One region of the Streptomyces sp. NPDC102360 genome, then DNA from elsewhere that is predicted to be linked to it. Evidence: riboswitches for the same ligand, from Rfam matches in the RefSeq annotation. Region 1 holds a riboswitch; each other region holds the start of a gene.

The links. A riboswitch is a leader RNA that binds a small molecule or an ion and turns the genes downstream of it on or off. The one in region 1 is predicted to bind cobalamin.
Region 2: linked by a shared signal. The riboswitch ahead of ACIRHA_RS07185 ((2Fe-2S) ferredoxin domain-containing protein) and the one ahead of ACIRHA_RS07865 (ABC transporter substrate-binding protein) in region 1 are both predicted to bind cobalamin.
Region 3: linked by a shared signal. The riboswitch ahead of ACIRHA_RS02300 (HoxN/HupN/NixA family nickel/cobalt transporter) and the one ahead of ACIRHA_RS07865 (ABC transporter substrate-binding protein) in region 1 are both predicted to bind cobalamin.

Annotation. Positions count from the first base shown of each region.
Region 1 covers NZ_JBIWLG010000001.1:1,712,729-1,722,424, forward strand. The annotation lists gene ACIRHA_RS07845 (hypothetical protein) at 1-605, opposite strand, end outside; gene ACIRHA_RS07850 (L-threonylcarbamoyladenylate synthase) at 764-1,384, shown strand; gene ACIRHA_RS07855 (ABC transporter ATP-binding protein) at 1,406-2,191, opposite strand; gene ACIRHA_RS07860 (FecCD family ABC transporter permease) at 2,188-3,201, opposite strand; gene ACIRHA_RS07865 (ABC transporter substrate-binding protein) at 3,261-4,313, opposite strand; cobalamin riboswitch at 4,375-4,574, opposite strand; gene ACIRHA_RS07870 (GntR family transcriptional regulator) at 4,590-5,267, opposite strand; gene ACIRHA_RS07875 (CaiB/BaiF CoA transferase family protein) at 5,493-6,806, shown strand; gene ACIRHA_RS07880 (enoyl-CoA hydratase/isomerase family protein) at 6,859-7,650, shown strand; gene ACIRHA_RS07885 (acyl-CoA dehydrogenase family protein) at 7,775-8,902, shown strand; gene ACIRHA_RS07890 (acyl-CoA dehydrogenase family protein) at 8,899-9,696, shown strand, end outside.
Region 2 covers NZ_JBIWLG010000001.1:1,572,878-1,582,573, forward strand. The annotation lists gene ACIRHA_RS07170 (hypothetical protein) at 1-637, shown strand, start outside; gene ACIRHA_RS07175 (PepSY-associated TM helix domain-containing protein) at 807-2,255, shown strand; gene metE (5-methyltetrahydropteroyltriglutamate--homocysteine S-methyltransferase) at 2,327-4,675, opposite strand; cobalamin riboswitch at 4,839-5,062, opposite strand; cobalamin riboswitch at 5,157-5,280, shown strand; gene ACIRHA_RS07185 ((2Fe-2S) ferredoxin domain-containing protein) at 5,342-5,734, shown strand; gene ACIRHA_RS07190 ((2Fe-2S)-binding protein) at 5,731-6,417, shown strand; gene ACIRHA_RS07195 (amidohydrolase family protein) at 6,535-7,725, shown strand; gene ACIRHA_RS07200 (hypothetical protein) at 7,744-7,941, opposite strand; gene ACIRHA_RS07205 (hypothetical protein) at 7,938-8,246, opposite strand; gene ACIRHA_RS07210 (sulfatase) at 8,431-9,696, opposite strand, start outside.
Region 3 covers NZ_JBIWLG010000001.1:503,831-513,526, forward strand. The annotation lists gene ACIRHA_RS02270 (M13 family metallopeptidase) at 1-466, shown strand, start outside; gene ACIRHA_RS02275 (dienelactone hydrolase family protein) at 692-1,426, opposite strand; gene ACIRHA_RS02280 (hypothetical protein) at 1,486-2,814, opposite strand; partial or broken gene ACIRHA_RS02285 (GTP-binding protein) at 3,169-3,390, opposite strand; partial or broken gene ACIRHA_RS02290 (GTP-binding protein) at 3,389-3,487, opposite strand; gene ACIRHA_RS02295 (RNA-guided endonuclease InsQ/TnpB family protein) at 3,661-4,833, shown strand; gene ACIRHA_RS02300 (HoxN/HupN/NixA family nickel/cobalt transporter) at 5,068-6,183, opposite strand; cobalamin riboswitch at 6,214-6,444, opposite strand; gene ACIRHA_RS02305 (inorganic diphosphatase) at 6,434-6,937, opposite strand; gene ACIRHA_RS02310 (GNAT family N-acetyltransferase) at 7,003-7,494, opposite strand; gene rho (transcription termination factor Rho) at 7,525-8,670, opposite strand; gene ACIRHA_RS02320 (class I SAM-dependent methyltransferase) at 9,017-9,696, shown strand, end outside.

The sequences.
Region 1 (9,696 bases):
GGCGGCAGAAACCGCGTGATGGACCGCTGCCCCTGGGCATCCGGTGTCATCGCCTCGTGGATGACCACGTGCACGTACCAGCTGGAGCGCGAGCAGTCCTTGAGGAGACGGCGCAGGGCGTCGTCGTCCTTCGGGAGGTGGTTCGGCGCCCGCAGGCGCAGCCCCGCCACCGTGTCGTGGTCCCATGGCACCCGCTCGCTGTCCGGCCAGAACATCGGCGCGGGCGACGGCCAGGCCAGTTCCCAGGCCCGCTCCGCCTCCGCGGCGAGGACCCAGGTGACGCCTTCGGATTCCTTGGCGCGGGTGTCGGGGTCGTACGTCGTCAGCTGGCCGCGCACGGTGACGTTGTCGGCCACGCGCCAGCGCGCCTCGAACACCCGGCGGGCGCCGGGTCCTGGCCCGGCCTCCTCCTCGCGCGGGTGCAGCACCGTGGAGCGCGCCGCGTCCTCGGGGTCGAGGTCGAGGAAGTCGTCGAGTACGCCCGCCGCCTTGAGGGCGATCAGGTTGCGCCGGACGTCGCGCTCGGGCTCGGGCCCGAGGTGGCGTCCGCGTCCGAGCCACACGGTGTCGGGGACGGGGGTCGGGGTTGAGTTCTTCTTCGCCATGGAGTCGTTCTGTGAGTGATCGGGGCGCGACCAGTATGGGTCCGTGGACGCGCGGGGGCCAGGGCAGGGTGGTCCGGTGTCGGGATTGTCGCGCGTACGCGCCCGATTCGCCCCTCGTGTACCCCGGCGTGGCGCGTCCGATCCCGTACGCTCGCCGAATGGCCAGGTACTACGACGTGCACCCAGCAAACCCGCAAGCGCGCCTCATCTCCGCGATCGCCGACAGCATCCGCGACAGCGCGCTCGTCGCCTACCCCACGGACTCCTGTTACGCGCTCGGCTGCCGGCTCGGCAACCGGGCGGGCGTCGACCGGATCCGCACCATCCGGCAGCTCGACGACCGGCACCACTTCACACTGGTATGCCAGGACTTCTCCCAGTTGGGGAGGTTCGTCCAGATCGACAACGACGTGTTCCGCGCCATCAAGGCGGCCACGCCCGGCAGTTACACCTTCATCCTGCCCGCGACGCGTGAGGTGCCGCGGCAGCTGCAGCACCCGAAGAAGAAGACCGTGGGCGTGCGCATCCCCGACCACGTGGTGACGCAGGCCCTGCTCGCCGAGCTCGGCGAGCCGCTGCTGTCCAGCACGCTGCTGCTGCCCGGCGAGGAGGAGCCGCTCACCCAGGGCTGGGAGATCAAGGAACTCCTCGACCACCAGGTCGACGCCGTCGTGGACTCCGGCGACTGCGGCACCGTGCCGACCACGGTCATCGACTTCTCCGACGGGGAGGCCGAGATCGTACGGGCCGGGGCGGGGGACACGGAGCGCTTCGAGTGACTCAGGGCCCTTGTGAAGGACTCAGCGCGTCGCAGTCGTACCCAGGTAGCGGATGTGCGGCCGTTCACCGGGGCGGGTGACCTCGGCGCGCACCCCGTACACGTCGGCGATCAGTTCCTCGGTGAGTACGTCGCCGGGCTCCCCGGCCGCCACGACCCGGCCCTCGCGCAGCACGACGACGCGCGCGCAGTAGCCGGCGGCGAGGTTCAGGTCGTGCAGGGCGACGACGGACGTGATGCCCAGCGTGCCGATCAGGTCGAGGAGTTCGAGCTGGTGCTGGATGTCGAGGTGGTTCGTCGGCTCGTCGAGCAGCAGCTCGCGCGGCTCCTGCGCCAGGGCGCGGGCGATCTGCACCCGCTGGCGCTCGCCGCCGGACAGTGTGTGCCACAGGCGGTGCGCCCGGTCGGCGAGACCACTGCGGTCCAGGGCGTCGCGGACCGCGGCCTCGTCCGCCGCCGACGCGGGCTGCCAGGCGCGGCGGTGCGGGACCCGGCCGAGCCGCACGACGTCGGCGACCGTCAACTCGACCTGGGCGTCGGATTGTTGCTGCACCATGGCGATGCGCCGCGCGGCCTGCCTGCGGCCCACCGAGGCGAGCGGGTCACCGTCGAGCGTGACGACGCCCGCGGACGGGGCCAGCACGCCGGACAGCAGGCGCAGCAGGGTCGACTTGCCCGAGCCGTTGGGGCCGAGCACTCCGGTGACGGTGCCGGGCTCCGGTGCCACGGACACCCCGTCGAGCACCAGCGCGCCGCCCGGCGACCACGACACGCGGTCGGCGCGCAGTCCCTGCTGGGAAAGGCTCACCGCACACCCCGCCCGCGGTACAGCACCAGCACGAACGCCGGCACACCGATCAGCGATGTCACCACACCCACCGGAACCTCCTGAGGTTCGAGCACCGTCCGCGCCGCTGTGTCCACCCACACCAGGAACACCGCCCCGGCGAGCGCCGTCACCGGCAGCAGCCGGGTGTGCCCCGGACCCACCAGGGCGCGCGCCGCGTGCGGCAGCACAAGACCGACGAAGCCGATCGCTCCCGCCGCGCTGACCAGGGCCGCCGTCAGTAGCGCCGTCACGCACAGCAGCACGATCCGGGTGCGGGCCACCCGGACGCCGAGGGTCGCCGCTGCTTCGGCGCCGAAGGCGAACGCGTCGAGGGTGCGCCCGTACGCGAGGCACACCACGAGCGTGACGGCGAGCACGGCCAGACACAGCCACACCTCGGTCCAGCCGACCCCGCTGAGCGAGCCGAGCAGCCAGAACAGCACGCCGCGCGTCGTCTCCGCGTCCGCCGAGGTCAGCACGACGAACGAGGTCAACGCCGAGAACAGCTGCATCGCCGCGACGCCGCACAGCACCACCCGGTCCGTGCTGCCGCCCAGCGTGTGACTGAGTACGAGCACCAGCGCGAACGAGCAGACGGCTCCGACGAACGCGCCGCCCGATACGGACACGGCGCCACCGCCGAGGCCGAGCACGACGACGAGCACGGCCCCGGTCGACGCGCCCGAGGAGACACCGAGCACGAACGGATCGGCGAGCGGATTGCGCAGCAGCGCCTGCAGCACCGTGCCGCACACCGCGAGCCCGGCCCCGCACACCGCCGCGAGCAGCGTCCGCGGCAGCCGCAGATTCCATACGATGCCGTCCCGGATCGGCGAGAGGTCCGAGGTCGCCAGGCCGATCCGGTCGCCCACCGCCGCCCACACGTCACCGACCCGGATCTGCGCGGGACCGAGGGTGATGGCGAAGGCCACGGAGGCGCACAGTGCGGCGATGCCGGCCGCCCAGGCGAGTGTGGCCCGAAGGGTGATCCGGGGCGCGGCCTGTGGATACGCCGCCGGGGCCGCGCGAGCGGCGACCGTACGAGCCGTCACCGCGCGAGCCCGAACTCGCGCAGCCCCGCGGCCACCCGCTCCACGCCGTCGACCGTCCGGATGGTCGGGTTCATGGCTTGCCCGCTCAGGCGCACGTACCGCTTCTTCTTCACTGCGGTCATGTGCTTGGTGACGGGATTGGACTCAAGGAACTTGATCTTCTGTGCGGCCGACTCGGCCGACTGCGAGCGGCGCGTCAGGTCGCCGATGACCAGCACGTCCGGATCGCGGTCCGCGACCGTCTCCCAGTTGACCTGCGGCCACTCCGCGCGCGTGTCGTCGAAGACGTTGCGCGCCCCGAGCTCCTTGGTGACGATGCCGGGGGCGCCGCAACAGCCCGCCATGTAGGGCGAGTCGGAGTTGGCGAACCAGTACAGGACGTCCACACCGTGCGCGTCGCCCCCGGAAGTGGCCTTGCGGACCCGGGTCTTGAGCGAGTCGATCAGCTTGTCGCCGCGCTTCTCCACGTCGAAGACACGTGCCAGATCGTGGATCTCGCCGTACACGACGTCGAGCCCCAGGGTCTTGGTCCGCACCCCGTCTCCGTCGCCGTTGTCCTTGCCCACGCAGTCGCTGGGGGAGAGGTACGTGGGCACGCCCAGCTTCTCGAACTCCGCGCGCGGCGCCACACCGCCCTTGCCGAGGGTGTACGTGAACGAGGCAGCGGCGAAGTCCGGTTCGGTGCCGAGGACCTTCTCGAACGACGGGTAGCGGTCGGCCAGCCGCGGCACCTTCGCGTTGGCCTTCGCCAGGTCCTTCGGGACCGGGTCGGTCCAGGTGCCGGTGCCGACCATCCGGTCCTCGAGGCCGAGCGAGAGCATGATCTCGGCGGAGCCCTGGTCGAGGGCGACGGCCCGGCGCGGGGTGTGCTCGACCCGCACCTTTTCTCCGCAGTTGTCGAGCGTGACACCGCCGCCACCGGCGGCACCGTCCTCGGTGGTGGCGGTCGTGCCGCACCCGGTGAGCAGCAAGGCGCCCACCAACAGCGGGGCGCATCGGCGGAGTTGACGTGCGAACAGCACGGGGGTTCCTTCACGTCCAGGGCTCATACGCGGAGCCGGCCTATGGTGAGGGCCTGCCGTTTGGATCAGGCCCCAGCCCCCACGCCACGCGGCACTGGAGACCGCCAGCAGGTCTTCGGACTCGGGGTCGTCCGCGCGAAGCGCCTTCCCAGGCCGATGTGCCGGCCCAGTGGCAGTGGCTCCGCCCGTCACCCTCACCGCTGCGCGTCAGTTCCGGTTTCCCACCGGATTCCCTGACCCGTGTGCGTAGAAAAACACACAAAGGTACGACTGGCTCGGCGAAACTATCACGCCGGGCATCCGCTAGGCGGAGGGCGGGGTGAAGACCGCCTCCAGCTGGGGACGGGTTCCGTCCCGGTGGTGGTCCATGAGCGATACGAGGCGTTCGTGGTCGCGGACGCGGAGCGCCTCGACCATCTCCGCGTGCTCGTCGACGATCCGCTTCTGTGACATCGGGTCGTGCAGGAGGTAGGCCCGATAGCCGTCGCTCAGCTGCCAGACGCGGCGCAGTTCGGCGACGACGAGGTCCAGGCCCGACGCGGTGAACATACGGAAGTGGAAATCCGAGTTGAGGCGGGCCATGGCGGTGAGGTCGCCGCGGGCCGACGCCTCCGCGATCCGCTCGTTCACGCCGGAGAGTCCTTCGAGCGCGGAGGCCGGGAGAGGCGGCAGTCGACGCAGCACCTCCGCCTCCAGGACCCGCCGCATCAGATACGTCTGCTCGAACTCGGCCGCGGTCAGCACCTTCACCCGGTACCCGACATTGCGGACGTGGTCGAGGACGCCTTCGCTCGCCAGCACCCGCAGCGCCTCACGTACCGGGGCCCGGCTCACCCCGAGACGCGTGGCCAGTGCCTCCTGCCGCACCGGGCTGCCCGGCGTCAGATCGCGCGCGAACAGCATCGCCCGCAGCTCCTCCACGACCTGGGCCACCGCTCCGGACACCGCGTCAAGACGCTCCGCTCCCGTCTGAGCCGTCACTGGTGCCTGCCTTCCCGTCGAGGGTTGTCGACTCTAACTCCCCTGAAAGTGCAGGGGCATTGACATGGTGCCGCACGGTGAGTCAGATTGCATCCAATCTTGCTCAGGTCTTGCTCAGGTCTCGCTCGGATGTATGTCCCGTTCAGTGGCGAACGCCCGGAAATTTGACCCAGCGGTGGCGTCAACAGGCGCTATCGGTGGCCGATTTCAGAGGAGGACTCGGCGATGACGCCGAAGGAACCGGCAGAATCGGTAGACAATTCTGAAGCCGCGGCGGCGGCAGCGGGTGGCGGTGGATCCCCTGCGGGCCGACCGCTGGACGGCGTCCGCGTCGTCGACATCACCTCGACGCTCATGGGCCCGTACTGCACCCTGCTGCTCGCCCAGTGGGGCGCGGACGTCATCAAGGTCGAGCCGCCGGCCGGCGACGTCGTCCGCTACATAGCCGACACTCGAGGCAACGGCATGGGCCCCGCCTTCCTCAACACCAACCGCGGAAAGCGCAGCGTCGCCCTCGACCTCAAGGCGCCCGGCGCGGCGCCCGTCCTCGCCGCCCTCGTGGACTCGGCCGACGTCCTCGTGCACAACCTCCGCCCCGCCGCCGCCCGTCGGCTCGCCCTCACGGCCGAGTCCGCGCTGGAGCGCAACCCGCGCCTCGTCCACTGCGCGTTCCGCGGCTTCGCCGCCGGTGGCCCCGACTCCGACCGGCCCGCCTACGACGACGTCATCCAGGCCGCCGGAGGCGTCGCCGCACTCCAGGGCGGCGACGGCGGAGCGGAGTACGTGCGGCAGGCCGCGGCCGACAAGACGGTCGGCATCTACGGGGCCGCGGCCGTGCTCGCCGCGCTGCACGGCCGCCAGGCCTCCGGCCGGGGGCGCGCCGTCGAGGTCCCGATGCTGGAGACGATGGCCTCGTTCACCCTGCTCGAACAGCAGGGCGGCCGCGTCTTCGACCCGCCCACGGGCCCCACCGGCTACGCCCGCACCAGTTCCCCGCACCGCCGTCCGTGCCGCACCAAGGACGGCCACCTCGCCGTCATGATCTACACCGACGCCCAGTGGCGGTCCTTCTTCGCCGCGATCGGCCGCCCCGCGCTCGCCGACGATCCGCGCTTTCGCACCATCACGGAGCGCACCGAGCACATCGACACCCTCTACTCGATGGTCAACGCCGAACTGTTGCTGCGCACCACGGCCGAGTGGCAGGCCGAGTTCGACGCCCGCGACATACCCGCCACCCGCGTCAACACCCTCGACGACCTCTTCACCGACCCGCACCTGAGCGCCACCGGTTTCTTCGAGCGCACCGAACACCCCACCGAGGGGCCGCTGTTGCTCGGCCGACCGCCGGTCCGGATGACCGAACCCGCTGTCGGCGCTTCCCCGCGCGAGGACGAGGGACCGCTCCGCCCCGCCCCGCACCTCGGCGAGCACACCCGCGAGGTCCTCGCCGAACTCGGCCTGCCCGGCGCGGAGGCCGCCGCCCTCTTCGACAACGGAACAGCGCGCGAACCGATCGACGCGACCGCCGCCGCCTGAGAACAGCCGCCCGACGGCCTTGAGAAGCGCCCCCTGAACGGAAGGATCCGCCATGCCCGCGGCCGAAGACCTCCTCTACTCCACCCGCGACCACATCGCCACCATCACCCTCAGCCGCCCGCACCGGAAGAACGCGTTCACCCTCCCGATGGCCGACGCCTGGGCCGAGGCGCTGCGCCGCGCCGACGCCGACCCGGACGTCCGCGTCATCGTCGTCACCGGCGCCGGCGACGCCTTCTGCTCCGGCGTGGACCTCGCCGACTTCAAGGGCGAACAGCGCACCCCGATCCAGGAGAAGAGGCTGCTCACCGAGCGCGTGCACCAGGTCGCCCGGGCCCTGGACGACCTGGACAAGCCGGTCCTCGCGGCCGTCGCGGGACCCGCCGTCGGCGCGGGCATGGACATGGCCCTGCTCTGCGACCTGCGCTTCGCCGGCCGCTCGGCCCGCTTCTGCGAGGGCTACATCAAGGTCGGCCTGGTCCCCGGTGACGGCGGCTGCTGGCTGCTGCCCCGCGTCGTCGGACAGGCGGCGGCGCTGCGTCTGCTGTGGACCGGCGATTTCGTCGACGCCGCCGAGGCCAAGCGGCTCGGCATCGTCGAGGACGTCTTCGAGGACGCCGACCTTCTCGACGAGGTGTACGCGTTCGCCGCCCGACTCGTCGCGAGGCCGCCCGCCGCCCTCGCCCTGATCAAGCGCGCCGTCCGCCAGGGCGCGAACCACGATCTGCGCACCGCGCTCGACCTGATCTCCTCCCACATGGCCGTGGTGACGTCGATGGACGACTCCCGCGAGGCCTACGCCGCGTTCCGCGAGAAGCGCACTGGCACGTATACGGGTTCCTGACCAGATCAAGCCCCGCCGGCGATTGAGGCGATCCAGCCCCTCCGGCGTTTGAGGAGCGGGGTCCGGGGCGGAGCCCCGAGACCGATCGCCGGGTGACCGAAACTTTCTGGAGGCAGCCCCCTTGATGTCCCCGACCGACACACACACCGACCCCCGGTCCGCCGCCCGCACCCTGACCGACGAGTGGCGGAAGGCCTCCCGCTACACCCCTCGCAGCGACGCCTGGCTCCGCTCCTTCGACCGCGACTTCAGCCGCGAACTGGCCGCCCGCGGCATGACCGCCATGACCTGGCCGGTCGAGTACGGCGGCCACGCCCTGCGCAACGTCGACCGGCTCGCCGTCACCGAGGAGCTGCTGCGGGCGGGCGCACCCGTCGCCGCGCACTGGATCGGGGACCGGCAGATCGGACCCGCCATCCTGCGGCACGGCAGCCCCGCGCTCAAGGAGGAGATCCTGCCGCGGATCGCCGCCACCGACGCCGTCTTCTGCCTCGGCATGAGCGAACCCGAGGCCGGCTCCGACCTGGCGTCGGTCCGCACCGCCGCGCGCCGCGTCGCGGGCGGCTGGCGGCTCAGCGGCCACAAGATCTGGACCAGCCACGCACACCACGCCACGCACGCCTACGTGTTGGCCCGCACCACACCGCGCGAGGACGTCGACCGCAAGCACCAGGGGCTGAGTGAGTTCGTCGTCGACATGGACGCCGACGGCGTGAGCACGGGCGCCATTCCCGACCTGGCGGGCGAACACCACTTCAACGAGGTGCGGTTCGAGGACGTGTTCGTCCCCGAAGGCCGCCTCATCGGTACCGAGGGGGAGGGGTGGCGCCAGGTCGTCGGGCAGCTCTCCTTCGAACGCGGTGGCGCCGAACGCGTCCTGTCCAGCTACCCCGTCCTCGTGGCGCTGCTCACCGAGGCGGCCCGGACCGGGCACGGCACCCGGGACACCGACGCCGCGTCCATCGGCTCCCTCACCGCCCGGCTCACCGTCCTGCGCCGCCTCTGCTGGGACGTCGCCTCCGCCATGGACCGCGGGGAGACCCCGGTCCGTGCGGCCGCCGCCCTGAAGTACCTGGGCAACGCCTTCGAGAACGACGTCGTCGAGGCGTTCCGCGAGGCCTCCGGGGGCCTGCCACCCACTGCCGACAGCGACTTCGGCCAGGCGCTGCTCGCCGCCCCGGCGTTCGGCCTGCGCGGCGGCGCCTCCGACGTCCTGCTGTCCCTGATCGCCCGCGAGGAGACCCGCGTATGACCACCCCCGCCAAGCCCCGGCGCCGCGCATCCACCATCACCAGCGAGTACGCCGACGAACTCCGCGAGGTCGTGCGCGGACTCGCGGCGGACGCGGCCGAAGAGGACCCGGCGGGGGAGGCACCTGGCCCCGCGCTGTGGGACCGCCTCGCCGAACTCGGCATGACCCGCCTGGACATCTCCGAGTCGGCAGGCGGCTCGGGCGGCACCTTCGACGACCTCCTCGCCCTGACCCACGCGCTCGCCTCGCACGCCGTGACCACCCCGGTCGCGGAGTCCGCCACCGCCGACTGGTGTCTCGCTTCGTGCGCCACCCTCTCCACGGGGGCGACCACACTCGCCCTCCTCCCCGCAGGCATCGCAGGGCCGGACCAGGACGGCACGCTCACCGCTCAACTGCCTGCCGTCCCCTGGGCGTCCGGAGCACACACCCTGCTCCTGGTTCCGGTGGCCGAATCCGAAGGAGCCACCGAAGCGGGCCCGTGGACCGTCGACCTCACGGGTCCCGGCGTCACCCGCCACCTGGCCGCCCCCGCCCTGTGCGGCACTCCGTACGAGGCGATCGAGCTGACCGCGGCGCCGGTGAACACGCTTGCGCCCGCCGCTCCGTCCCCCGCACGCATCCGCGCCCGCCTCGCCCTGCTCCGCTCGGCCGCTCTGCTCGGCGCGGCCGAGGGTGCCTACGAGCTGACCGCCGCGCACGTGACCCAGCGCGAGCAGTTCGGCGCACCGCTCCTGAAGATCCCGGCGGTCGCCGCCCACCTGGCCACGATGCGCGTCCATCTCCTGCAGGCC
Region 2 (9,696 bases), 140 kb from region 1:
GCTCGCGCACACGCTCATGTCCGGTGACACCGTGCCGTGGTGGGCGTTGACCGCCGGTCTCGTGGCCATCGGTGGAGCGGCTTGTGTGCCGGCCGGGCGTGAGCGTGGACTCCTGCCGGTCGTGGGCCTGGCCGTGGTGGCACAGGCGGCACTTCACCTGTTCTTCTCGTGGGCGCAGGTCCTCACGCACCCGGCGGAGTCGGGCGGTTCCCTCGCGGGCCAGTGGCTGGACCATGTGATGTGCCGTGTACCCAGGGCCTCCATGTCGGCCGATCCCATGGGCGGCATGAGTGGCATGCACGGCATGGCAGGCATGGCACACATGCCGGCCGAGATGGAGCCGCCCGCTCATGACATGGGCGGCATCTCGCCGTCCGGCATGCTCGTGGCCCACCTGCTGGCCGCCGTGCTGAGCGGCCTCTGGCTCGCGGGCGGCGAGCAGGCCGCGTTCCGCATCGCGAGGTCCGTCGTCGGACGGCTCATCGCACCCCTGAAGCTCCCGTTCCGCCTCCCGACTCCGCCGCACCGGCCGCGGATCCGGCTCCGCCGCGAGCGGGACGACCGCACCCCGCGCGCCCTCCTCCTCGCGGACACCATCACCTCCCGGGGCCCACCCGCAGGGGACGCTGTCGCCTGACGACAGCCGGTTCACCCGAGGCTGCGCCGCACCCTCGGGCGTCGGCCGTGCGCACACCCCTGGCGGGCCGCACGGCCGAGCCCCCCCATGCACCGCACCGGATCCCGAGGCGCACAGGCCCGCGAGGGCCGCGCCCGGACCCCGTGCTGCCCGAAACCGGAGAACCACGTTGTCCCTCACCTCCGAAACGTCCGACACCTCAGAACCGCGTCCTGCGGAAGAGAGCCGGCACGCACCGCCGTCCCCATCCCCGTCCCCGTCCCCGTCCGACGCCCGGTCGGTCTGGGCGTCGCTGCGCCCACTGGTGCTGCGACTGCACTTCTACGCGGGGGTGTTCGTCGCCCCGTTCGTGTTCGTCGCGGCGGTCACGGGCCTGCTCTACGCGGGCTCGTTCCAGGCCGAGAAGCTCGTGTACGCCCATGAGTTGAACGTCCCCGTGGGCAAGGCCGAGCTGCCGATCGCCGAACAGGTCGCCGCCGCCCGCGAGGCCCACCCGCAAGGAGACATCAGCGCCGTGCGGCCCGCACCCGAGGCCGGCGCGACAACCCGAGTCATGCTCTCCGGTGTAGCCGGAGTCGACGCCGACCACACGCTCGCGGTGTTCGTGAACCCGTACAACGGGGAGGTCCGCGGCGCCCTCGAACAGTACGGATCGACCGGCGCGCTGCCACTGCGCACCTGGATCGACAAGCTCCACCGCGACCTCCACCTCGGCCAAGTGGGCCGCCTCTACAGCGAGTTCGCGGCAAGCTGGATGTGGGTCATCGCGGGCGGCGGCCTCGTCCTCTGGTTCGGCCGGCGTCGCTCGCGGCGCCCGGTCCGTGGCACCACCGGCCGCAGGCGCACCCTGTCGCTGCACGGATCGGTGGGTGTCTGGGCGGCGCTCGGACTCTTCTTCCTGTCCGCGACGGGCCTGACCTGGTCGACGTACGCAGGGGCGAACATCACCGACCTGCGCGCCGCGCTCGGGCAGACGACGCCGACGGTGTCCGCGGCAGCGGCCCCGGGTGGTGAGCACGCAGGCCACGACATGGGCGGGTCCGGTTCCTCAGGAGGTGATGGCGGTGTCGGGCTGAACGCGGTGCTGGAAGCGGCCCGCGCCAGGGGTCTCTCGAACCCCGTGGAGATCGTCCCGCCCGCCGACGCGTCCTCGGGGTACGTCGTCCAGCAGATCCAGCGGAGCTGGCCGGAGAAGCAGGACGCCGTAGCCGTCGACCCGATGAGCGGCGAGGTCACGGACGTGGTGCGGTTCGCCGACTACCCGGTGCTCGCCAAGCTGTCCCGCTGGGGCATCGACCTGCACACCGGCAACCTGTTCGGCATCGTCAACCAGATCGCGCTCGCCGCCCTCGCCGCGGCCGTGGTGCTCCTCGTCGTGTGGGGGTACCGCATGTGGTGGCAGCGCGGTCGCGGCGCCACCTTTGGGCGGCCCGTCCCACGCGGCGCCTGGCAGCACGTGCCGCCGTACGTGGTGGTGCCGTTGATGGTCGCGATCGCCCTGCTGGGCTACTTCGTGCCGCTGCTCGGCATCCCGCTCGCGGCGTTCATGCTCTGCGACATCGCGCTCGGCGAGATCGCGTACCGGCGGGGGAGGCGCACGTACACGCCGATCGCCTGATGTAGGCGGGAGGGCGCCTCGCCCCTGGCGCCGGAGTGTCGGCACCAGGGGCGAGGCCTCGGAGTCGCACGTCAGGGCGCGGTCGTCCCGAGTTCCTCACGGACGGCGCGTGCGGCGGCGACGAGGTTTTCCAGGGAGGCCCGTGTCTCGGCCCAGCCGCGGGTCTTCAGCCCGCAGTCCGGGTTGACCCACAGCCGCTCGGCCGGGATGGCCTCAAGTCCCGTACGCAGCAAAGCGGTTGCCTCGTCGATGGTCGGAACGCGCGGGGAGTGGATGTCGTACACGCCAGGACCTGCCTCGCGCGGGTAGCCGTGCTCGGCCAGCTCGTGCGCGACCTGCATGTGGGAGCGGGCGGCCTCCAGGCTGATGACATCGGCGTCGAGGTCGTCGATGGCCTGCACGATGTCACCGAACTCGGCGTAGCACATGTGGGTGTGGATCTGCGTGTCCGGGCGGACGCCGCTGGTGGTGAGGCGGAACGCCTCGGTGGCCCAGGCGAGGTAGGCGGCATGGTCGGTCGTGCGCAATGGGAGTGTCTCGCGGAGTGCCGGCTCGTCGACCTGGATGACCGAAGTGCCGTTCGTCTCCAGGTCGTCGACCTCGTCGCGCAGGGCGAGGGCGACCTGCCGGGCCGTGTCGCCCAGCGGCTGGTCGTCGCGGACGAAGGACCAGGCGAGCATGGTGACCGGGCCGGTGAGCATGCCCTTGATGGGACGGCTGGAGAGCGACTGGGCGTACGTCGTCCAGCGTACGGTCATCGGCTCGGGGCGGGAGATGTCGCCCGCGAGGACCGGCGGGCGGACGTAGCGGGTGCCGTAGGACTGGACCCAGCCGTGCTGGGTGGCGAGGTAGCCGTCCAGCTGCTCGGCGAAGTACTGGACCATGTCGTTGCGTTCGGGTTCGCCGTGCACGAGCACGTCGAGGCCGGCCTTCTCCTGGAAGGAGACGACCTCACGGATCTCGTTCCTGATGCGGTTCTCGTACTCCGCGCCGTCGATGCGTCCTGCCCTCAAGTCGGCACGGGCGGAACGGAGTTCGCCGGTCTGCGGGAACGATCCGATGGTCGTCGTCGGCAGCAGCGGCAGGTTCAGCAGGGCCCGCTGGGCGGCGGTCCGCTCGGCGTACGGTTGTGAGCGGCGCAGGTCCGCCCCGGTGACGGCGGCGGCGCGGGCGCGTACCGCCGGATCGCGGGTGATGGGGGAGGTGGCCCGGGAGTTCAACGCGGCACGGTTGGCAGCGAGTTCGGCGCCGATCACTCCGGCTCCCCGAGTCAGGCCCCTGGCGAGGGTGGCGACCTCGGCGGTCTTCTGGCGGGCGAAGGCGAGCCAGCGCCGGATCTGCGGCTCGATGTCCCGCTCCACGGACGCGTCCAGCGGGACGTGCAGCAGCGAGCAGGAAGCGGCCACGTCGACGCGGTCGGCGAGCCCCAGCAGGGTGCCGAGCGTGGCGAGGGACCGCTCCAGGTCGTTCACCCACACGTTGCGGCCGTTCACCACACCGGCGACGAGACGCTTGCCGGGCAGGCCACCGACGGCGGCGAGTTCCTCCAGATTGGCGGCGGCGGAGCCGGTGAAGTCGAGCGCGAGGCCCTCGACGGGTGCCTTGGCGAGCACCGGCAGGGCCTCGCCGAGCCGGTCGAAGTACGAGGCGACCAGGAGCTTCGGACGGTCGGCGAGGGTGCCGAGGTCGCGGTAGGCGCGGGCGGCGGCGTTCAGCTCGGCCGGGGTGCGGTCCTGGACCAGGGCGGGCTCGTCGAGCTGGACCCAGGCGGCGCCCGAGGCCCGCAGATCGCTGAGGACCTCGGCGTAGACGGGCAGCAGCCGGTCCAGCAGGGTGAGTGGATCGAAGTCGTCGGCCACGCCGGGGGCGGGCTTCGACAGCAGGAGGTAGGTGACCGGGCCGACCAGCACGGGGCGGGCGTCCAGGCCGAGCGCGAGGGCCTCCGTGAGTTCCGCGACCTGCTTGGTGGAATCGGTGGTGAACACCGTGTCGGGCCCCAACTCCGGTACCAGATAGTGGTAGTTGGTGTCGAACCACTTGGTCATCTCCAGCGGAGCGACATCCTGAGTGCCGCGTGCCATGGCGAAGTACCCGTCCAGGGCGTCCGCCGCGACGGCGGCCCGGTGGCGCTCGGGCACCGCCCCGACCATGACGGTGGTGTCCAGGACGTGGTCGTAATGGGAGAAGTCGCCGGTCGGCACCTCGTCGATGCCGGATGCGGCCAGTTCCTGCCAGTTGGTACGGCGGAGTTCGGCGGCGGTGGAGCGGAGGGCGGCGGCGTCGACGCGCCCCTTCCAGTAGCCCTCGATCGCCTTCTTCAGTTCCCGGTTCGGGCCCTGGCGGGGGTAGCCGTACACGGTGGCCCGTGCGGGCTCGGTGCCGGTGGTCGCGGTCGTGGTGGCCGCGGTACTGGTGGTCACGGAATTCTCCTTCGAGAGACGTATCCCTGAGATCCCGGAAGGCCTCTGCGGCACGAAGGAGTGACACCACCGGGTCGGCGACACGTGCGACTGGGCACGGCCATCGGCCGGTATGTGTACGCCGACCCGCCCTCGAGGTCACCGAGATGTCCGCGCACGTGTCGTCCGTGCACGGGCAGTTGGCAGGTCTTCGGACTCGCGGGCACACCCACCCGAAAGGGCGGACACCTAGTGACCGTCGCTTCCCAGACCCCTCTTCCGGGGACCAGTGCGTATGACGGCGGTCGTTCCCACTCACCGCTGCGGGGCAGTCCCGGAATCCCACCGGGTTCCCTCTTACGACACCCCGTCTGGCGGGCGGGGCGAACCAGCTACGTCCTTCACCCTACGGGGCCGCGCCCGGGAGGCGCCACAACGTCCGGCCCGCGGGCAGCTCGTCGCCGGATGGCATGATGGCCGTGAACACGGGCGACGGCGGCCCGAGGAAACCGGTGCGAATCCGGTGCGGTACCGCCACTGTGATCGGCGAGCGGATCCCGGAGAGCCACTGCCCCCGCGAGGGTGGGAAGGCCGGGACGAGCACGGACCCGAGAGCCAGGAGACTCACGCTGTCGCCCCCTCGAAGCGATCCGGGGCGGAACTCCCCGGCGAGAGGGAGGATGCGGCATGCCTGAACGGCCCGCCGAAGTCGGAGCGACGGCCCCCGCAGCGGACCGGGCGGTTCCGTGCCGCGTAGTGGTGTGCCGCGACTGCTGCTGCGGAACGGTCAAGGTCGACGGCGATCACGCGGCGCAGACGGCGCGGTTGCGCCGGATCGCGCCGACGCGGATCTCCGAGTGCCTTGACGTCTGCGAACAGGCCAACGTCATCGTCGTGCAACCCTCTGCCGCCGGGCGGGCTGCCGGAGCACGGCCGGTGTGGTTCGGGCTGGTCAACGACCGTGACGCCACCGAGGACATAGCTGACTGGGTACGGGCCGGCGGGCCGGGCGTCGCGGAGCGCCCCGCGATCCTGGACCTCTACCTCATCGCCGCGCCGCGCCGGGCCAGGACCGCATGAACGAGGTGCCGTCGGAGGAGGTCGCCGAGGCGCTGCGGGACGTGGCCTCGCGACTGGGTGGATTCTTCGCCCTCGACACGACGTCGACGCGGCGGCCCTCCGATGTACGGCTCACTCGCGTTGGTCTCGCCGCACGAGCCCAGGCGGTCAACGACGATTACGCCACCACTGCCGAACCCCGCATCGGTGTCTCCATCGCCCACCTGGGCCTCGCGGCCCGCCTTTGGTCGCCGGTCCTCGCCTCCGCGCTCGTCCACGGGATCGTGCCGACGATGAGCACGGTCGAGTGGTCCGGGGGGAGCTCGGCTCTGCGCCTGCCCCGGCCCGAGGGCCGACGTGCGTCAGAGTTTCCGTCACTCGGGGAACTCGCGGACGCCGTCCACGCGGAGGTGGACGGCGTCCTGTCGGCGGTCGAGAGCGGCCTCACGGTCAAGGTGGCGCCGCGCCTGCTGGCCGGGAATTCGGCGTCCGCGCTGGTCGGATCGGCGGCACAATTGCTCAGATCCCGGCCCGACATGGGCGCGGACCTTATACGGCTGACTCGCGAACTGCTGGCGACGGACCGGCTACAGGGAACGGGCCGGATCATCGGCCCCGACCTGGCGTTCCGTCGCCGGAGCTGCTGTCTCTTCTACCGGGCCCCCGGCGGCGGCAAGTGCGGAGACTGCTGTTTGGTGCGGTGATGACGACCAGACACGGCTGGGCCGGGGTGGCGCGTACAACCAGGAACTTCCCGCTCTTTCTGATGTGCTGCATGGCAGCAACTCGCGTTCCTCGCATACGAAAGAGAGCCGCGTCTCATGTTGATCACCGCCGCGCACGTTCTGGCCGGACCGGATCTTCACGCTGTCGCCGACGGCGCCGTCCTCGTACGTGAGGGCGTCCTCGCAGGCGTCGGCCCGCGCGCGGAGGTCGAGCGCCAGGCGCGGCCCGACGAACCCCGGCTCGACTTCCCCGCCGGCACGGTGCTCCCGGGTCTGATCGACGCCCACGTGCACCTCTGCTTCGACGCGGGACCGGACCCCGTCACCACGCTCCAGGAGCAGGACGACGAGGTGCTGTTCGCCGCGATGGCCGGTCGGGCGCGGCAGTTGCTGGGCGTCGGCGTCACGACGGCCCGTGACCTCGGTGACCGGGGCGGCCTCGCGGTGCGGCTCGCCCAGGACATCAGGGAGGGCTCGGCCGTCGGTCCACGCCTCGTTTCGGCGACGGTGCCCGTCACTCCGCCCGGTGGCCATTGCTGGTTCCTCGGCGGCGAGGTCTCCGGCCCCGAGGAGGTCCGGCGGCTGGTGCGGCGCAATGCGGAGGCGGGCGCCAAGGTCATCAAGGTCATGGAGACCGGCGGGGGGCTCACGAAGGGCGGGGCCCAGAGCTGGGAAACCCAGTTCTCCGAGGAGGAGTTGGCGGCGCTCGTCGACGAGGCGCACCGCGCAGGACTGCCCGTCGCCGCGCACGCGCACGGCGCGGACGGCATCACCGCCGCGGTCGCGGCCGGGGTCGACAGCATCGAGCACTGCACGTGGATGACGGCCGACGGATTCGAGGTCCGCCAGGACGTCCTCGACCAGATCGTCCGGCGGAACATCTACGTCTGCCCCACGGTCAGCCCGAACTGGCGGATGCTGCCTCGGTTCTTCGGCGCCGAACGCGCGGAGGCCATGTTCGACGCGGTACGCCGGACGGCCGAGGCCGGCGTGCGGCTGATCGCGGGCACCGACGCGGGCGTCCAGCGCGCCGGCTTCGACGGCCTGCCCTCCAGCCTCACGTTCTACGAGCACCTGGGCCTGCCCAACGACCGCATCCTCGCGATGGCCACGACGGAAGCCGCTCGCGCGCTGGCCCTTGACGAGACCACCGGGCAGCTCACTCCCGGCTACAGCGCGGACATCCTCGTGGTGAACGGCGACCCGCTCACGGACCTCGGGGCGTTGCAGTCCGTCGGGGCCGTGATCGCGGCCGGCAGGCGGTACGACCTGAGCGCCAACACGTAGCAGTAGCGGGGGAGTTGTTCAGCGCCCGGGGCCCTCGCACGGGTCATCGTCCGCCGCCAGCGGCCGGGTGTCCGCCGCCAGGCAGGAGGAGTACACCCGTGTCGGCGTGGGCTGCGGCTCCGGTCCGGACGTGGCGCGCACGGCGACGGTCAGTCCGACGGCGACGGCGACGGCGGCCAGTCCGGCGAACGCGGCGGCCCGGGCGCCGCGCGTCACCGATCACCGCCATGACGGCCGAAGTGGTCGCGGAGCGCATCGCCGCAATCCTCCTGGCCGGCGCCCCGGTTACGTGAGAACGCCAGCGCACCGCCCTTCTTGCCGTCCCGCTCGTTCTTGGCCAGCTGTCCCTCGATGCTCTCGATCAGTGCGGCGCACTGGGCGCTGACCGGCTTCTTGGGCGGCGGTTCGGGTTCCGAGGAGGTGTTCAGTCCATAGGCGGCGGCGAGGCCGGCGGCGCACGGAGCGGCACACGTGACGATCCACGCGCGGCGGCTCCTCGGTATCGGTATGGGTCTCGGCACCCCGGCATCCTACGAGGACACCGCCTGGTGGCGGAACTCACGGCACCGTAGGACGGGATCCGTCAGCCGCGCGGATCGCGGCGGATGTTCCTCATCTTCTGATGGGGGGGGGCACCGTGTTGATGACGACGTGATCCCCGTCCCCGTCCCCCCCGGTATCCAGCCGTGCGACGGGGCACGTGTCCTACTCGCGTGGCGTCTCGTGGGAGTACGGAAAGAGCCGCGCCAACTCGCCCGCCAGACCGTCGAGCTGGCCCCGGTCCGGCCGTCCCGTGGCGGCGGACAGCTGGAGCAGGGACACCGAGTCCCGCACTGTCAGCAGCTCGGTGTCGGTGAGGCCGGGGACGAAGCGGCGCACCGCCTCCACTGCCACCGGGTCGGACAGCAGCACCGCCAGCGGTGTGCGCAGGCCGAGGCGGCTCTCGGGGAACTCGTCCGCCCGTGGGGCGGGGGAGAGGGCCGCCTCCTGCCGCGGCCGGTCCCGGTGCGCGGCGACCTGGAGGTGGGACGTGGTCACGTCTTCCGGCTGTCGGGGAAGGCCCAAGCGTGCGTACTGGTCGGCTGGGGCGTCGGTGTCCCGGAGGTGTTCCACCAGCATGCGGATCATGTGCAGCTCCACCTCGTCGTCCTGGACCGGGCGCTCCTGTCGGGGGTCGTCGGCCAGGTCGTACAGGAGGGTGCCGAAGCGGTAGGGGTCGAAGCCGGGGGCGGTTCTGGCCGGGGCCCGCAGCGTGCGGACACCCTTGGTGAAGGTGAACGGGCCGGCGAGTTCGGCGTCGACCAGTTCGTGCGGGGCGAAGCGGCCACGGCCGTGGGTGGGCATCAGCGTGTGCTCGTACAGCGGTGTGTTCGTCGCGTCGTGGCAGGCGCGCATGTAGACCCGGCGGCCGTCGGTGATGTTGACGTGACCGCCGAACATGCCGAAGAGCGCGGACTCGCGCAGCGGCACCTCGGCGCCCGACTCGTCCGTCGCCTCACACAGGGGACGGCCCTGCATGTCAGGTGTGCGGTCGACGCCGAAGAACTCCAGGAGTGTCGGCGCGAGGTCGATGGTCTGGACGAGCCCGGAGTGGCGGGTGCCCGCGAGTTCCGGCCTGCGCGGGTCGTGCACGAACAGCGGAGTGTGTGCCAGCTCGTTGAACCAGGGCTGGACGAGCTTGCCCCACCAGCCCTTCTCGCCGAGCAGCAGGCCGTGGTCCGTGCAAACGATCAGCAGGGTGTCCGACCACATGTCGTACGCGTCCATGGCATCGAGGACCCGGCCCAGCGAGTGGTCGCACATGGAGAGGAGGGCGGCGTACTCCATGCGGGCGTGGCCCGCCTGCTCCTCGGTCTCGGTGACCTTGCCGTAGTCCGGCCAGTCGAAGTGCGGCCCTTCGTAGCCGTGCGGATACAGGTCCTTGTACTGCTTGTGCGAGAAGAAGGGTTCGTGCGGATCGAACGTCTCGAT
Region 3 (9,696 bases), 1.2 Mb from region 1:
TGCGCAGTACGACGGGCAGGGCAACCTGAACGACTGGTGGACCGCCGACGACAAGACCGCCTTCGAGGCCAAGTCCAAGGCGCTCGTCAAGCAGTACGACGGGTTCTCGCCGCGGAACCTTCCGGGGGAGTTCGTCAACGGGTCACTGACCGTGGGGGAGAACATCGGTGACCTCGGTGGGCTGACCATCGGGCACACCGCGTACAAGATCGCGCTCGACGGTGCGCCTGTGCCGACGGAGGGTGAACTCACCGGGTCCCAGCGGCTGTTCATGAACTGGGCGTACTGCTGGCGTACGAAGCGGCGGCAGGAGCAGGAGCAGCAGTATCTGACGATCGACCCGCATTCGCCGCCGGAGTTCCGGGCGAACATTGTGCGGAATCTGGATGAGTTCCATGAGGCGTTTTCGACGGTGGTCGGGGACGGGTTGTGGGTGGAGCCGGGTGATCGGGTGCGCATTTGGTGAGACGGTGCGGGGCGGGGCCGGATGGTTGAGGCCGTCCGGTCCCACGTCGCGGGGCGCTGCCCCGGGCCCCGCTGCTCAATCGCCGCAGGGGCTTGAAAGATCGGGGCGCTGCCCCGGACCTCGCGCCTCAATCGCCGGCGGGGCTTGAAGGATTGGGGCGTTGCCCCGGGCCCCGCGCCTCAATCGCCGGCGGGGCTTGATTGTGGGCACCAGAGCGGTTCGAGTTCAGGATTGCGAGAAGCTCGATGCCAGGAATTCGATCGTTGACGTCCATGCCTCGTGGGAGGCCTGCTCGTCGTAGGTCTCTGGGCGGCCGTCGTTGAAGAAGGCGTGGTCGGCCGGGTAGATGCGGAAGTCGGGGGTCACGCCCGACTGGGATGTGATTGCGGTGCGGAGGCCGTCGAGGGTGGCCTGGGGGATCGCCTCGTCGCGCTCGGCGTAGTGGCCCAGGATCTGTGCCTTGAGACGGGAGAAGTCCGGGACCTCGCCCTGGATCACGCCGTAGAACGGGACGGCCGCGCTCACCCGCTGGTCCTCGGCGGCCAGGTACAGGACGAAGCCGCCGCCCATGCAGAAGCCGACCGCGCCGACCGTGTCGGACGTGACCTGGGGGAGGGCGAGCAGGCAGTCGACCGCGCCGGACAGGAGTTCCACGCCGCGCTCCACCGGCAGGTCCCGCATCATGGCGAACGCTTCCTGGGAGTCGTGCGCCACGTTCCCGCCGTACAGGTCGGGGGCGAGTGCCACGAAGCCCTCGGCGGCGAGGCGGTCGGCGACGTCGGCGATGTGGTCCGTCAGGCCCCACCACTCCTGGATGACGATGACGCCGGGACCGTGCCCCGGGGCCGGCAGCGCCAGATAGCCGTGGGCCGTGCCGCCCTGGCTGTCGAACGTCACGTTCTGGCGCGCAGGGCGGCCCGTGGACCTGGGGGTGTGCGGGGTGTGCGGAGTGTGTGCCATGAAACCACGATGCCACCGCGGTCGACCGCGGTGGCATCGTGGGGGCCGAACTGGCCGTGTCAGTCCTTCTTCTGCGCCGACTGCAGCGCCGTGATGCACATCGCGATCGCCGACTGCAGCTCCTCCAGGCGCTGCAGCATGTCGTCCTCGACGATGTCGTCGATCTCCTCGGCGGCGACGTCGTCGAACGTCAGCTCCTCGAAGGCCTTGGTGGCCTTCTGCAGGCTGCTGTAGAACTTCGCGCGCCGCTCCTGCACCCGCAGTTCGGGGTCCTTCTCGACGGTCTCGGCGACGAGCGTGCGCACGGTGTCGTACGCCTCGCGGGCCCACTCGCCCGCCTCCTCGTCCTCGTCCAGCTCGTCGATGAGGGACAGGTGCCGCTCGGCCTCCTGGCGCAGCTCGGGGGAGGCCTCGATCTTCTGGCCCGCGGGGGTCTTGACCTGCCCCTCCTCCGCGATCCTGCGTACGTACTCGAGCTGGCCGCCGGTCTTGGTCTCCTCGGCGACGGCCTTCTTCAGGTCGTCCGTGCGCACGACGTCGCGCGCCATGCCCGTGCGCAGCACCGGGTCCTCGTCGAGGCGGTCCATCAGCGCCTTGCGGGCGGCCTCGGCGGTGCCGGGGTCGGCGAGGATCGCGGCACGCAGCGCGGTCGGGTTCTCCGCGACCTCCAGGGCCTTCGTCGGGCGGATGCCCTCGGACTCGGCGGCCGCGGTGATCGCCTGACCGCGCACCGAGGTCGCGCTGTTGCGGGACACGTAGTACGACAACCAGACGTCGGCGTCCGGGAGTTCGACGTCGGTACCGGGCTCGAGGGCCTCGAACTGGGGGACCAGGCCGTCGTCCGCCGCGCTGTCCCACGCCTTGTAGAACCGCATGACGCGGTCGGGGGAGCAGTCGGCCAGTTCGGCGAACTTCCGGGCCGATACCTTCACGGACTCCCCGGCGGACTGCCCGCCGGGCCGCACGCTGCGGGCCACCTTCAGGGCGAAGGCCCAGCCGCCGGTGCGGGCGTAGACGCCGAACTCGTGGGCGTCGCGGGTGATGGCCTCCGGTACGTCGCCGGGGGCCGGGTCGTCCTCGGCCTCCGCCTCGGCATCGACCTCGGAGCTCTCCGCGAAGGGGACCTCCGTGGGCGGCGTCCAGAAGTCGCCGGACGGGCTGTCGGACGCGCTGTCGGACGCACCTTCGGGGGCCGCGGCGGTGGCGTCCGGGGTATCGGTGGTCGGCGGGGTCCACATGTTCGCGGTGTCCCCGGGCTCGGCCGTCTCCTCGTTCGCGGGCGCGGCGGGGCCGGCGTCAGGGGCGACGGCCGGCGCGGGCACGGGCTCCGCGGGAACGTCGTCGCCGGACGGGATGGCGGCGTCGGACGAGTCGATGGCTACGGACACGTAGGCACTCCTGAGTGATCGGGCGCGTGCGGGTTGACGAGCCACTTTATCGTTCCGATTGGGCCGTTTTGCGCGCGAGTTGCCACAACGGCGCGGCGGACGCGTGTGCGAAGCCCGGGCGGCCCGTCCTGGGCGGTGGCACGGGTGGGGCGTGGTACGGACGGGCCCGCCATTCGCGGCTCCCCCTTCTGCGAACAGCGGGCCCGGGCTCGGCCTCGACCGCGCGCCGCGGCGGGAGGGCGAGGGCACGGGAGGCTCGATACCGCAGCATCTCAGCGCGCGGCCCCGCGGCGGACGGGGCCAAGGGGCCCTCCCGGTGGGCCGAACGGCCCCGATTCAACAGCCGGCTCGCATTCATCCGTGCGGCGCGGACGCGGCGCCGGCGCCGCGCACCACCCGCAGCAGGTATTCCTTGCGGTGCAGCGGGTCGTGGTCCGTGCGGGAGCGGCGCGGCACGCCCGCGCGGACCGGGGCGTAGTGGTCGAAGGAGGCCTCCAGGACGCCTTCGCCCCGGGTGAGGGACGGCAGTTGCTGCTCCAGGGCGCGCACCCGGGCCGCGGGGATCAGCCCGTCGACCTAGGTCGTCGATCACCCCGGCCGTGTGCAGGGGCCGCTCGGTCAGGCTGGTCTTACCGGCGTCGACGTGCGCGAGAATGCCAAGATTCAGCGGGATCCTGCGCGGAACCTCAGGCGTTCACGCATGGGAGGAATCGCATCCCGTGACCGCGACGCGGAGCGTCGCAGCCACGTGCTTGTGGTCGAACACAGTGCCGCTTGGTCGCCGGATCGTGGGATGGATGTACGGAACTCGCCCTCGTGTCCGTTTGGGTGCGTAGGGTCGCGGCCATGAAGCTGGTGGTGCGGGTGAAACTCCTGCCGACGCCCGTACAGGCGGCGGCACTTGAGGCGACCCTGCACGCCTGCAACGAGGCGGCCACCTGGGCCGCCGAGGTCGCCTTCGAGCAGCACGCACGCCGTCCGCTGCTCCTGCGCAAGCACACCTACACCGCGATCCGACAGCGTTGGGGCCTTGGCGCCCAGGCCGCCCAGCACGCGATCAAGAAGACCTGCGACGCCTACACCACCCTGGCCACCAACCTGCGCGCCGGACGCTACGGACGCCCCGGAACCAGGCGCCACACCCTCGCCTCGGGCAAACCGGTCACCTTCCGGGACGATGCCGCCCAGCCCTACGACGACCGGATGCTGTCCTGGCAGCACGCCGCGCGCACCGTGTCGATCTGGACCACGGCCGGCCGGATGAAGGGCGTGGCGTTCACCGGGCAGGACGAACAGCTCGCTGTCGTGGCCGCGCACCGCAGGGGCGAGTCCGACCTGGTCCGCCAGGGCGGCACGTGGCTCCTGATCGCGACCTGCGAGATCGAAGAGGCCGCCCTCAACGCCCACCCCGCAGAGTTCCTCGGCGTTGATCTGGGCATCGTGGACATCGCCACCACCTCCGAGGGCGAACGCTACTCGGGGCGCCGCGTCAACCGTCAGCGCGCGAACGATCGCCGACTGCGGTCCACGCTGCAGAAGAAGAACACCAAGTCCGCCAAGCGGCGGGCCAGGAAACACGCCGGGAAAGAGGCCCGGCGCAACAAGGACATCAACCACAAGATCAGCAAACGGATCGTGGCGGAGGCTGAACGCACCGCACGCGGCATTGCCCTGGAAGAACTGACAGGCATCCGCGAGCGGGCACGGCTGAGAAAGCCCCAACGCACCACGCTCCACACCTGGCCCTTCGCCCAGCTCGGCGCCTTCATCGCCTACAAGGCCCGCAGCGCCGGGGTCCCGGTCGTGTACGTCGATCCGGCCTACACCAGCCAGGAATGCTCCCACTGCCACCACACCGCACGCCACAATCGGCTCTCCCAGGCCGAATTCACGTGCCGGGTCTGCGGTTTCGTTGAACACGCAGATGTCAACGCGTCCCACAACATCCGCCAAAGAGGCTGGATGGCGTGGGTCTGCGGGGCCCAGTCAACGGCCCCTGAACTCACCCTCATCGCGTGAGCTCTGGACGCAGCCGAGCCTCGCCACAGCCAGTGACGACTCGAGCAGCAAGCCCGGGAAATTCATTACCGGGTAGTTGACTGTGTGCACTGACAGTCATGTCCTTGAGGGAGAGGGCAGGGGCCTTCTGAAGGAACATGTCTGCAGTGCGCATGGATCGGTCCTCACGGTAGGGGCGCGCGGGATTGCCGCTGCCGTCAGTGCAGCAGGGGGCCGCGCGCCCCGGCAACCGAATTACGCGCCGTCGGCCAGCCGCGCCGACCACCGCTGCTCGACCCTGGCCAGGCGCCAGTAGGCGATCGCCGCCACCCACACGGCCACGAACAGGCCCACGATCACGTACCCGACGTTGTCGAGGTCGAGACCGGCGATCCACCCGGTGACCGCGTCGGACAGGGCGAGCTTGTCGTGCAGGACGCCGACGAGCTCGATCGTGCCGATGAAGAACGCGACCGCGATCGACAGACCGGTGATGGTGAGGTTGTAGAACACCTTGCGCACCGGGTTGGAGAACGCCCACTGGTAGGCGAAGTTCATGAACGTGCCGTCGAGCGTGTCGAACAGGCTCATGCCCGCGGCGAACAGCAGCGGCAGGCACAGGATCGCGTACCACGGCAGGCCCGCCGCCGCGCCGCTGCCCGCCATCACCATCAGCGTCACCTCGGTCGCGGTGTCGAAGCCGAGCCCGAAGAGGAAGCCCAGCGGGAACATCTGTCCCGGCCGGGTGATGGACTTGGTGAAGCGGCCGAGGATCCGGTTCATGAACCCGCGGGAGTCCAGGTGCTCCTCGAGCTTCCGCTCGTCGTACGAGCCCGCGCGCATCGCCCTGAAGACCTTCAAAATGCCCATCAGGGCGACGAGGTTGAGCGCCGCGATGAGGTACAGGAACGTGCCGGAGACGGTCGTGCCGACGACGCCGAGCACCTGGTGGGTGCGCGAGTCGTCGTTCAGCAGGGTGCCGGCGAGCGCCGCGCCTCCGGCGACGAGCGCCGCCATGGCCACCACCACGCTGGAGTGGCCGAGGGCGAACCAGAAGCCGACGGAGACGGGCCGCTTGCCGTCCGCCATCAGCTTGCGGGTGGTGTTGTCGATGGCCGCGATGTGGTCGGCGTCGAAGGCGTGCCGCATGCCGAGCGTGTACGCCGTGATGCCGAGGCCGATACCGAAGGCCTTGTTGCCTACTTCGTAGTGCTCGGGGACGACGAGCAGGAACAGCACGCCGAACGCGACGACGTGCAGCGCGGCGATCACCGCGATCAGGCCGGCCGTGCGCAGCGTGTCCTCGCGGCGCCAATGGAAGGCAGGGGAGGGGGAAATGGGGGAATTCTGGGAGTTCCCGGGCAGGGTCATGCGTCGATCACGCTCCAGCACCTCGTGGATCACTTCGTGAGATGCCGCGGCCGGTCTCCTGGCTTACGGGCGTGCCCGCCGCTCCGGCCTTCCCGGCGGCCGTCGGCCGCCAGTGGCGTACAGGGTGGAACGGCGCGCTCCGGACGGCGCTGTCCGAAACCCGATCACAGTGGCGAGGGCCGCTCCGGAATGGGCCCCTGAAGGGCCGTCACCGGTCTTCCCGAGCACCACGGCCCGGCCACCCTACTACCTACCCGGAAGCGCGCTCACGGGCCCGGTCGATCTCCTCGTACGCCTTCTCCCGGCCCTCCCAGTGGGAGCCGTCGACCGACTTGCCCGGCTCCAGATCCTTGTAGACCTCGAAGAAGTGGGTGATCTCCAGGCGGTCGAACTCGGGGATGTCCTCGATGTCCCGGGTCGCGTCGTGCCGTGGGTCGTGCGCGGGCACGCACAGCACCTTCTCGTCCGGGCCCTTCTCGTCGCTCATCACGAACATGCCGATCGCCCGGCACTCGATGACGCAGCCGGGGAACGTCGCGTCGCCGGTCAGGACGAGCGCGTCCAGGGGGTCGCCGTCGCCGCCGAGCGTGCCCTCGATGTAGCCGTAGTCCGCGGGGTACTGCGTCGACGTGAACAGCATCCGGTCGAGCCGGATCCGGCCGAGATCGTGGTCCATCTCGTATTTGTTCCGGGACCCCTGCGGGATCTCCACGATCACGTCGAACGCCTCGGCGCGTGCCTGACTGCTGCCCAATGTGGCCTCCTTGCCGCATTCCGACGCCCACGAGTGTGCGCTGTGGCGGGCAAGGGCGGAAGACCTCAGACGGCCGGAGGAATGGCGAATTCGAGTTCGGGCCGGTCCCAGGCGACGGCCGGCGGGCGCGCGGGCACCGTGCCGGTGCGGTGCGCGCCCATGGAGCGGTAGAAGCCCTCGGCGGGCGGGTGTGCGACGACGCGGACGTGGTCGAGGCCCGCGGCTCGGGCCTGCGCCCGCATGTGGTCGACGAGCAGCCGGCCGATGCCCCGGCCCTGCGCCTCGTCCGCGACGAACATCAGGTCCAGCTCCGGCGGCTCGGTGAGCAGCGCGTAGAAGCCGAGCACTCGCTCGTCGCCCTGATCCACTGCTACGTAGACGTGGTGCGCCTCTACGTAGTCGGGTCCCACCCGGTAGCCCGCGACCATGGAGGCGTACGGGTCCCGGTAGGCGCTGGAGCCGCGCACGAGGCGGGTGAGGCGCCGGGCGTCCTGGGTGGTGGCCCGCCGGATGGTGACCGCCCGGCCGCCTCCACGGCGCGTCATGCTCGCGTTCATGCGTCGAGTATTACGCATGCGGGGGTGCGGTCAGGTGGTGGGCACGGTCGACTGCGCCTGGCGCAGGAACGTGGCGTTGTCCGGGCTCTGGCGCAGCTTGTCGAGCAGGGCCTCGTAGGAGGCGGCCGGGTCCCGGCTCTGCAGGGCCCGCCGCAGTCCGCGGACGACGGTCAACTCGGGGGCGGAGAGCAGGAGTTCCTCGCGGCGGGTGCCGGACGGGGTGAGCTCGACGGCCGGGTGGACGCGGCGCTGCGCGAGGACGCGGTCCAGGCGCAGCTCCATGTTTCCGGTGCTCTTGAGCTCCTCGAAGTAGTAGTCGTCGGCGCGGGAGCCGGTGTCTACGAGGGCGGTGGCGAGGATGGTCAGCGACCCGGCCTCCTCGGCGTCGCGGGCCGCGCCGAAGAAGCGCTTCGGGCCGTGCAGCGCGGCGGCGTCGACACCGCCCGACAGGGTGCGGCCGCTGGTGGAGGCCGCGTTGTTGTACGCGCGGCACAGCCGGGTGAGGGAGTCCAGGAGGATCACTACATCGCGGCCCTGCTCGGTGAGCCGCTTGGCGCGCTCGACCGCGAGTTCGGCGAGCGCGATGTGCGCCTTCGCCGGCTGGTCGAACGTCGAGGCGTACACCTCGCCGCGCACGGAGCGGCGCATGTCGGTGACCTCCTCGGGGCGCTCGTCGACGAGCACCACCATGAGGTGCGCCTCGGGGTGGTTCGCGGCGAACGCGGCGGCGAGCTGCTGCAGCAGCACCGTCTTGCCGGTCTTCGGCGGCGCGACGATCAGGCCGCGCTGCCCCTTGCCGACGGGCGTGAACAGGTCGACGACCCGTCCGGCGAGCCCGGCGGCCGGGTGCTCCAGACGGAACCGTTCGCTGGGGTGCAGCGGGGTGAGATCGGCGAAGTGCGGGCGGCGGCGGGCCGTCTCCGCGGGCGCGCCGCCGACGGTCTCGACGTGCGCGAGGGAGCGTGGCTTCCCGCATGTCCCGTCGACGAAGTCGCCCTTGCGCAGGCCGAGTTGGCGGATGAGGTGGGCGGGAACCTGGACGTCGTGCGACGTCGGGATCAGGTCGGTCGCCCGCAGGGAACCGTGCCCGTTCCCGCCGATGTCGAGGACGCCGGCGGCGCGGACGGGTTCTTGGGGTGTGGTGGTTTCTCGGGTTGTGGTGGTGGCCGTGGTCATGGCGATCACAGGTCCTTTCGCGGGCCGGGCCGCGGACGCGGCAGGCGTACAAGAGCAGGGAAGGGAGGGGATCCGGCGAGTGGCAGGGGCGGCTGAGCGCGCCCCGCGGCCGGGGAAAACCTGGTGCGTGCGGCAACGGGTGAAGAGCCCGCCAGAAGCCGCTGACCAGGGATGACGTGCGCTGTGTGGCGACGGGAACACCGTCGGACCGAAAGCGCTGAAAGGAGAGATTCGGTACCGGCGCCTCGAAACGGGCGAGCACATGTACCGCTAAGACCGTACCACCAGATCCCTGCCGCGCGGCAAGCCCCGACTTCGGCGGCGGCGCGCCCTATGCTGATCCGCCATGTTCACCGATCAGGGTCCCACCCTCCGCGAGCTGGCCGTTCAGGCGCTTTCCTCGGTCGAGCGGGGGTACGACCTGCTGGCGCCGAAATTCGACCACACGCCGTTCCGCACCCCGGATGCCGTGCTCGATTCGGTGGGCCGCGCGCTCGCCGGACTCGGCCCGTATGCCACCGGGCTCGACCTGTGCTGCGGCACCGGCGCGGGCCTGCGCGTGCTCCGCGAGGCGGGCGTCGGGCGGTCCGTGGGCGTGGACTTCAGCGGCGGCATGCTGGACGTCGCGCGGCGCGGAGAGCCGACGGCCCACTGCGTCCGCGCGGACGCGCTCACGCTGCCCTTCGGTGAGGTCTTCGATCTGGTGGTGAGCTTCGGGGCGTTCGGGCACTTCCTGCCGCGTGAGTGGCCCCGGCTGTTCTCCGAAGTGTGCCAAGTGCTGCGCACCGGCGGGCAGTTCGCCTTCCCGCTGCCCGCGCCCGCGGCCCCCGGTTCGGTGGGCTACTGGGCGATGCTCGGCTTCGACGGCGCGATGCGGGTGCGCAACGCGGTGTGGCGGCCCCCGTTCGTCATGTACTACCGCCCGTTCCGACTCGGCGACGTGCGCCGGGAGTTGGACCGCGCCGGATTCGACGTGGCGCTGCGCGCGCTGCCCGAACTCGGCGAGCGGCCCGACGGCAGCCCGCG